Regions from separate parts of the Cellulomonas sp. EB106-03-03-XG116 genome, predicted to be linked through region 2. Evidence: predicted binding sites of a transcription regulator. Region 2 holds the regulator's gene; the other holds the start of a gene.
What was found. Region 2 encodes LexA, which represses DNA repair genes until DNA is damaged. Its sites were predicted from a motif close to TCGAACANNTGTTCGA; they were not measured.

Region 1: a site for LexA is predicted at 2,332-2,347, ahead of imuA' (DnaE2-dependent mutagenesis accessory factor ImuA'). Genes of this name have one in related genera too.

The regions. Positions count from the first base shown of each region.
Region 1 covers NZ_JBYTEP010000023.1:20,343-24,746, reverse strand. The annotation lists gene AC3WUG_RS10485 (alpha/beta fold hydrolase) at 1-664, shown strand, start outside; gene AC3WUG_RS10480 (GNAT family N-acetyltransferase) at 759-1,220, shown strand; gene AC3WUG_RS10475 (YbhB/YbcL family Raf kinase inhibitor-like protein) at 1,612-2,148, opposite strand; gene imuA' (DnaE2-dependent mutagenesis accessory factor ImuA') at 2,393-3,442, shown strand; gene AC3WUG_RS10465 (DNA polymerase Y family protein) at 3,439-4,404, shown strand, end outside.
Region 2 covers NZ_JBYTEP010000042.1:281-4,684, forward strand. The annotation lists partial or broken gene AC3WUG_RS14575 (LysR family transcriptional regulator) at 1-638, opposite strand, end outside; gene AC3WUG_RS14580 (aminotransferase class V-fold PLP-dependent enzyme) at 720-1,766, shown strand; gene lexA (transcriptional repressor LexA) at 1,800-2,543, opposite strand; gene AC3WUG_RS14590 (LysM peptidoglycan-binding domain-containing protein) at 2,801-3,196, shown strand; gene nrdR (transcriptional regulator NrdR) at 3,682-4,191, shown strand; gene AC3WUG_RS14600 (S9 family peptidase) at 4,339-4,404, shown strand, end outside.

The DNA.
Region 1 (4,404 bases), on a different contig from region 2:
GGACCGCCTCCGCCGCGGCGGGTACCGGGCCACCCCGCTGACCCTGCCCGGGCTGGACCCCCTGGACCCCCGGCGCACCGCACGCACGCTCGACGACCAGGCCGCGGCGGTCGAGGAGGCGCTGCGGCAGGCCGTCGACGCCGGGGGGACGCCGGCGGTCCTCGTCGCGCACAGCGGGGCGAACGCCCCGGTCAGTCTGGTGCTCGACCGGCGCCCCGAGCTGGTCGGTCGCGTGCTGTGGGTGGACAGCGGCCCGGCGGCGCCCGGGACCGCGTTCCTGCCGGACGCGCCGTCCGACCTGGTCGAGCTGCCGCTCCCCGACCTGGAGGTGCTCGCCCAGCAGGCCAGCCTCGACGGCCTGGACGCCGACGACCTGGCCCGGTTCACCGAGCGGGCCGTCCCGGAGCCCGGCCCTGTCCTGACGCAACCGGTGGTGCTCTCGCGTCGTGAACGCCACGCCGTGCCCACCCTGCTGGTGTGCTGCTCCATGCCCAGCGCGCAGGTCCTGGAGCTGGCCCGCGACGGACACCCGATGTTCGCCGAGGTGGCGGCGCTGGAGCACCTCGACGTCGTCGACCTGCCCACCGGCCACTGGCCGATGTGGAGCGAGCCGGACCGGCTCGCGGAGATCATCGCCGCCGCGTCCACGCCGACCGCCGCCTGAGCCGCGTCGCCGGTCCGTCGCGACCCGCCGCACCTCGGGGGGTCTCGGTCGTGCCATGAGCGCTCTGGTCGCCCGCGGACGGCAGGATGGCGGCGTGACCGACGCCGCCTCGCCCGCCGACCCGTTCGCCGCCGACCCGTACGTGCTCGTGCCCGCCGCCCCGCCGCTCGACGAGTACCTGCGGCTGCGCCGGGAGTCGGGGCTCACGCCGAAGAATGCCGAGCAGGGCGCCGGGGCGCTCGCGGGCAGCTGGTCGTGGTGCCACGTGCGGACCGCCGAGGGGCAGGTCGTCGCGATGGGGCGGGTCGTCGGCGACGGCGGGTGGTACTTCCTGGTCGCGGACATGGCGACCGACCCCCGGCACCAGCGGCGCGGGCTCGGGCGCAGGGTGCTGACGCGGCTGCTGGACGACGTGCGGGCGCGGGCGCCGCGGGGTGCGTACGTCACGCTGGTCGCCGACCCGCCGGGGCGCGCGCTGTACGAGTCGCTCGGGTTCCGGGACGTGGCGCCCGGGGCGACGGGGATGGTGCTGGAGCTGGGGGCGAGCGCGGGCTGAGGGCCGGCGCGGCCCGCTCAGCGTCGGGGGCGGGGCGCAGGTCGCGGCGGGGGAGCCAGTCGGGCCGGTTCCGGTCGTCGAGTCCCCACAGGGCGTGCGGGGTCTCGCCACGGCGGCGGTGCCCGCGGTCGTGGACCCCCATCCCGGCGAGCTCGAGCGCCAGGCCGGCGAGGGCCAGCAGCAGCAACCAGCCGTTCCCGTCGAACGGCCCGCCCTCGGCCACGGCGCTCCAGGTCCACAGCACGACCCCGGTCAGCGCGGCGGCCGCGCCGGCGACGATCATCGTCGCCGAGAGCGGCGTCCGGAACGGTGAGCTCACGCGCCCTCGGTAGCAGCGGCGCGCCGGGGCCGCCACCGCTCGGGGCGGCGGTCCCGGCGGGCCCGGGCCCTGTCAGCGCTGGTAGGTCGGGGCGATCAGGGCGCGGCCGATCGTGTGGAACAGCGCCGTGAACGCCACGGCCGTCGGCGTCGCGTCCGGGGTCACGTCGAGGTGGTCGACGTCGAGCGCGTGCACCGCGAACACGTACCGGTGCGGCCGGTCCCCGGGCGGCGGCGCGGCGCCGGTGTAGCCGGTGGAGCCGCCGTCGTTGCGGACCTGGAACGCGCCCTCGGGCAGCAGGTCGGCCGCCGCGGAGCCGGCGCCGCGGGGGAGCGACGTGGTGCTCACCGGGACGTCCACCACCGTCCAGTGCCAGAAGCCGGCCGGGGTCGGCGCGTCCGGGTCGAAGCAGCTCACGACGAACGAGCGGGTGCCCTCGGGGAAGCCCGACCACTCGAGCGCAGGGGACAGGTCCTCGCCGTCGGCCGCGAAGGTGGCGGGCAGCGGCTCGCCGTGCGCGACGTCGGCGCTCGCGAGGTCGAAGTCCGGGACGGACGGCAGCAGGGCGTACGGCTCGGGGGCGACGGGACGGGTCAGCGAGACGGCCATGGTCCTCCTCCTGGTGGGCGCGCCGGGGCGCCCGGACGGGTGTGCCTGTCCCGTCATCATGCCCCCGCCCGGGGACGTCCGCAGGGGGTCCCGGCGCGTCGCCCGAGGCGCGCCGGGCGGTGGTCCCCAGGGCGGGTGACGCCGGATTGACGCGTGCCGGAGTGTCAGCGTCTACTGGCACAATCGAACACGTGTTCGAACGAGTGCCCGGCGGTCGGCCGGCAGGTGGCGGGGAGGTGCGGCGGTGAACCAGGAGGAGCGGATCGCCCGGGCTCGCGCCGCCCTGGTCAGCGCCGAGCTGCGCACCGGCGCCCGCAGCCTCGCGCCGCGGGGGACGGGCGCTGCCTCGGCGAGCGAGGGCGGCGCGGGGAGCAGTGTCGCACCCCGGACCGACGTGCGCGGCGACGTGCGCGGGCCTCGGTCGGACGTGGCGCGGGCGGACGGCACCCGTCCCGGCACCCGCGCCGTCGACGCCCCCGTGCGGGGCGCCACGGCGCTCGCGGTGCTGCCGGTCGAGGACCCCGCCCCGGTGCCCGCGCCCGCGGGTCCGGTCGCCGTCCCGGACCTGCCGGACCGGCAGCCGGCGTCCCGGTCGACCGCCGCGCGCGGCCCGGTGCTGCTCACCGACCGGCCGCCGCTCGCGGTGCCGCCCGCGCTCGCCCCGCTGCTGCCCGACGGCCTGCGCCGCGGGAGCACGACGGCGGTGCTCGGCTCCACCTCGCTGGTGCTCGCGATGGTCGCCGCCGCCTGCACCGCCCGGGAGGCGTGGGCGGCCGTGGTGGGGCAGCCGAGCCTCGGCCTGCTCGCCGCCGCCCAGACCGGGGTGGCGCTGGAGCGGCTCGCCGTCGTCCCGCAGCCCGGCGTGGACGCGCCGACCGTGGTCGCGGCCCTGCTCGACGGCATCGACGTCGTGGTCGTCGGCCCCGGCACGCACCTGGCCGACGCCGACCGCCGCCGGCTGATGGCGCGCGCCCGGGACCGCGGGTCCGTGCTGCTCGCCACCGCGCCCTGGCCGGGGGCGGGCACCGTGCTGACCGTCGAGGGCGGCCGGTGGACCGGGGTCGGCGAGGGCGACGGCCGACTCCGCGCGCACGAGGTGCAGATCACCCGCACCGGCCGCGGCAGCGCGGGGCGGGCCCAGGACCTGCGCGTGGTGCTGCCGCTCGAGGTGGGCACCGACCCGTACGGCCTCCCCGCCGACCGCCGCGCCGCGCCGCCCGCGCAGCCGGTCGCGCCGCAGCCGGTCGCGGACGACGGCGCGCTGCTCGCGCCCGACCTGAGGCTCGTCGGATGAGCACCCGCACCACCGTCGTCTGGGTGCCGGACTGGCCGGTCGTCGCCGCCGTGCGCGCCGCCGAGGTCCCGCCGCACCTGCCCGCCGCCGTCCAGCACGGCGCGCGGCTCACCGCCGTGTCGGCGATCGCCCGCGCCCAGGGGGTGCGCCGCGGCATGCGCCGTCGGCAGGCCCAGGGCGTCTGCCCCGAGGTCGTGCTGCTGCCCGCCGACGACGACCGGGACGCCCGGCTGTTCGAGCCGGTGGCGGTCGCGACCGAGGCCGTCGTCGCCGGGATCGAGGTCGCCCGGCCCGGCCTGCTCCTGCTGCCCGCGGGCGGCGCGGCCCGGTTCCACGGCACCGAGGAGACGCTCGCCGAGCGCCTGGTGTCCGTGGTGGCCGAGCGGACCGGGCACGAGTGCCAGGTCGGCACCGCCGACGGCCTGCTCGCCGCGATCCTGGCCGCCCGCACCGACGCCGTCGTGCCGCCCGGCGCCTCGCGGGAGTTCCTGGCACCGCGCCCCGTCGACGACCTCGCGCCCGCCGCGGTGACCGACGACGCCGGGCACGCGGTCGTCGAGCTCGTCGACCTGCTGCGCCGGCTCGGGCTCCGCCGCCTCGGCGACCTGGCCGCCCTCGACGGCGGCGACGTGCACGCGCGGTTCGGGACCTGGGGGACCTGGGCGTGGACCCTGGTGCGCGGCGAGGACCTGCGCCCGCCCGCCCGGCGCCGGCCGGAGACCGACCTGGAGGTGGGCACCGAGCTGGACCCGCCGGCGCACCGCGTCGACGTCGCGACGTTCGCGGGTCGCCGGCTCGCGGAGGAGCTGCACACCCTGCTCACCGAGCACTCCGTGACCTGCGCGCGGCTGCGGATCACGGCCCGCACCGACGAGGGCACCGAGCTCACCCGCGCCTGGCGGACCGACATGGGCGGCCTCGGCGGCCTGTCGGCCGCACGGATCACCGACCGCATCCGCTGG
Region 2 (4,404 bases):
TGCGCGCGGCACTGCGGGCAGCCCGCGATCCACGGCCGGTCGGCGAGCCCGGCGAGGTCGACCGGCTCGCCGTCGGCGCGCCCGTCGGACGCGGGCAGCACGACCAGCACCTCGTCCCGCAGCAGGGCCGCCCGCCGCAGCCCGCCGGCGTCCGCCGGCCCGGCGTCGGGTCCCGCGTCGCGGAACGTCACGGCGACGTCCACCCGGCCGGCGGCGAGCTCGGCCAGCGCCTCGGGCGGCTCCGCCTCCACGAGCGTGACGCCCACGCCGGGGTGGGCGGCGCGCAGCGCGGCGAGGGCGGCGGGCAGCAGGGTGGCCGCCGCGGACGGGAAGGCCGCCACGCGCACCCGGCCCGCGCGCAGGCTGGCCACGGCGGCGACCTCCTCCAGCGTCGCGTCCAGCGCCGACTGCACCGCCGAGGCGTTCCGGGCGAGCACGCGGCCCGCGTCCGTGAGCCGCACGCCGCGCCCGGCGCGGACCACGACCGGCGTGCCGACGAGCCGCTCGACGGCGCGCAGCTGCTGGCTCGCCGCCGGCTGCGTCAGCCCGAGCTCGCGCGCGGCGGCGGTGACGCTGCCGGTGTCCCGGACGGCACGCACGAGGCGCAGGGCGGCGGCGTCGAGGCTGCGGGCGACCATGGACCCACCATAAGGCGGATGCATGGGTCGGTGCGGAATCGGTGCTTGTCTGCATGGGTACGCGCCGACGAGGCTGAGGGCATGCGTTCCCTCGCCGACCTGCGCTCCGACTTCGACCCCGCGCCGGGGCACCTCGACGCCGCCACCGCGGGCGTCGCGCCGCGGCGCACCGCCCGGGCGCTGCACGAGGACGTGGACCGCTGGTCGTCCGGCGGCCTCGACGTGGCGCGGTACGAGCGCGCGGTCGGGACCGCCCGGGAGCGGTTCGCCGCCCTGGTCGGCGTGCCGGCCGACCGGGTCGCGATCGGGTCCCAGGTCTCGGCGATGGCGGCGGTGGCCGCGGCGTCGCTCCCGGACGGCGCGCGCGTGGTGTGCGTGGCGGGCGACTTCAGCTCGGTGGTGTTCCCCTTCCTCGCGCAGGACCGGCTGCGGGTCGAGCACGTGCCGGCGGAGCGGCTGGCCGAGGCCGTCGTGCCGGGCGTCGACCTGGTCGCCTACTCGCTGGTGCAGTCGGCGACGGGCGCGGTGCTCGACGACGAGGCGGTGCTCGCGGCCGCCCGGGCGGCGGGCACCCGGACGCTGTGCGACCTCACCCAGGCCGCCGGGTGGCTCCGCGTCGACGCGTCCCGGTACGACGTCAGCGTGACCGCGGCGTACAAGTGGCTGTGCGCGCCGCGCGGGACCGGCTTCCTCACCGTCCGGGCCGGGGCGCAGGACGCGCTGCGCCCCGTGCACGCGGGCTGGTACGCGGGCGAGGACCCCTGGGCGTCCTGCTACGGGCCCGAGATGCGGCTGGCGGGGGACGCGCGGCGGTTCGACGTGTCGCCGGCCTGGCAGGCGTGGCTCGGCGCGGCCGAGTCGCTGGACGCGTTCGCCGGCGTGGACCCCGACGCCGTCCAGGCGCACGCGATCGGGCTCGCCGACGACTTCCGCGCGGGCCTCGGGCTCGGGTCCGGCGGCAGCGCGATCGTGACGCTGCCGGACCCCGACGGGCGACGGCGCGGCGCCCTGCTGGCCGCGGGCTGCCGGGTCGCCGGCCGCGCGGGACGGGTCCGGCTGGCGTTCCACGTCTGGAACGACGCGGCGGACGTGCGGCGCGCGCTCGCCGCCCTGCGCGGGGAGGTCTGACCCGGGCCCGGGAGGGGGCGGTGCCCCGCCGGGTCAGAGGCTGCGGAGCACCGAGACGACGCGCCCGAGCACCTGCGCGTGGTCGCCGTCGATCGGGGAGTACGCCGGGTTCTGCGGCAGCAGCCACACGTGGCCGTCCGCGCGCTTGAGCGTCTTGACCGTCGCCTCGCCGTCGAGCATGGCGGCCACGATCTCCCCGTTCTCGGCGACGGGCTGCCGGCGGACCACGACCCAGTCGCCGTCGCAGATCGCGGCGTCGATCATCGAGTCGCCGACGACCTTGAGCAGGAACAGCTCGCCGGCGCCCACGAGCTGGCGGGGGAGCGGGAACACGTCCTCGACGAGCTGCTCCGCGAGGATCGGTCCGCCGGCGGCGATCCGGCCGACCACCGGCACGTACGCGGCCTCGGGCGCACCGTCGCGGGCCGCGGAGTCGGCGTCCCCGATGCCGGTGACGCCCGCGAGCCCGGGGAGCGGGGCCACGCCGCGCGAGTCGTCTGGCTGGACGACCTCGATCGCGCGCGGCCGGTTCGGGTCGCGGCGGAGGTAGCCCTTGCGCTCGAGGGCCGTGAGCTGGTGCTTGACGCTGGACGGGCTGGTGAGGCCGACGGCGTCGCCGATCTCCCGCATGCTCGGCGGGTAGCCGCGCGACTCCACCGACGCGCGCACGGTCTCGAGGACCAGCCGCTGCCGCGGCGTGAGCCCGTCGCCGTCCCCGAGCTCGGCCACGGCCGCCTCGCCGAGGCCCGCCGCGGTGCCCGTCCCGTCGCTCGCCATGTCCCCGCTCCCGTCCCGTCCGCCCTGGTCAGGCCGCCCGCAGGTGGGTCCGGGGCGGTCCGTCGGGCGGGCGTGTCAGTGCCTCGTGGTGCGCTGTACCCGACGTCACCGAGCGTAGGGGGACGGACGGGCGGGATCAAACACCTGTTCGATCGTGTCTCGACATCGTCGGTGGGGTGTGGTTCCATCGTACAAGCGTTCGAACGAACAGGTGTTCGACTCGGGTCGCCCGGCGGCCCAGGAGGGAAGTGGTGGGGATGAGCGCGATCGCAGCACACCCGGGGATCGCCCGTCCGGCGCGCCGGCAGGCTCCCGCCCGGCGCAACGGGGATGCGCGCCGGCCGGTCGCCGCAGGCGGCGAGGGCCGTCTCCACCTGACGCGGCGCGGTCGTGTCGTCGTCGCCCTCCTGGGCCTGGCGGTCGTCCTCGGCGGCCTGGTCGGCGGGCGCGCCGTGGCCGAGTCGCCGGAGCGCGCCACCGAGGTCACGACGCACGCGGTGCAGTCGGGAGAGACGCTGTGGGCGATCGCCGCCAGCGTCGCCGGCCCGGGCGAGGACGTGCGCGACGTCGTGCTCGGCCTGCAGGAGCTGAACGGCCTCGCGGACGCCTCGCTCCAGGCCGGCCAGGTCCTGCTGCTCCCCGCCGGCTCCTGACGGCGGGTCGGTCGCCGCGACCCGTGCGAGCGGGCCTGGATCGTCGATTCGAGCCGCTCCGAAGCCGCTGGTCAGTCGCCGTGCAGGTCTCGAACGGATTACGGCACTCGGTGCTTGCGTAATTGGCAGGCGCGCCTCTACTGTGGTGCCACCTCGAACGGCTGGCTGGGGGGCTCGCCGCGAGGGACGCGTCGTCGTCACGGCCCTCGGGTCGGACGCAGAGGCGTGCAGCAACCGTCCGGACGAGGCGAGTCGTCCGGACGAGACGGGACGGGGGCGTCCCCACGAGGGTGGCCGCAGCAGCGGCCACCCTCGTCGTCTGCCCGGGCACCGCTTCCCCCGCTCGTGACCAGCGGGTTCACCCCTGCGCGGATCCGCCTTGCACCGCCCGCTCCCGGAGCCCTACCGTGTCCCGGTCGTCCGGGCGGGCGCGCATCGTCGCGGTCCCGCCCCGGCGCGTGCACCACATCCCGGAGGAGGCGTCCATGCACTGCCCGTTCTGCCGTCACGCCGACTCCCGCGTCGTGGACTCCCGCACGTCCGACGACGGCCTGTCGATCCGCCGCCGGCGCCAGTGCCCGCAGTGCAACCGCCGGTTCACCACGATCGAGACCGCGAGCCTGTCGGTCGTGAAGCGGTCGGGCGCCACCGAGCCGTTCAGCCGGGAGAAGATCGTCAACGGCGTCCGGAAGGCCTGCCAGGGCCGACCGGTCAGCGACGACGACCTCGCGGTGCTCGCGCAGCGCGTGGAGGAGAACCTGCGCGCGAGCGGCAGCGCCGAGCTCGACGCGTACGAGATCGGCCTCGCGATCCTCGGCCCGCTGCGCGACCTGGACGAGGTGGCCTACCTGCGGTTCGCCAGCGTCTACCAGGCGTTCAACAGCCTCGAGGACTTCGAGGCGGCGATCACCGTGCTGCGTGCGGAGAACGAGGCCGCCGACGCCGCCCGCGTCGCGTCGCCGGATGCGCCCGCCGAGGACGCGCCGACCGCCTGACGCGTCGCCGGGAGGCCCCGCGCGGGTCGCCGACCCGCGACGCACCCGGCACGCAGCCGGCCTGCACCCGTCCCGGACCCGCCCGCGCGGGTCCCGGAGCGGCGTCTCCGGCCCCGCGGGCGCCCCGCGCGTACTACCGTCGGATCCGTGATCCCTGCTGACCTCGCGCTCCTGCACGCCCCCGGAACCCCCGCGGTCGCCCCCGACGGCTCG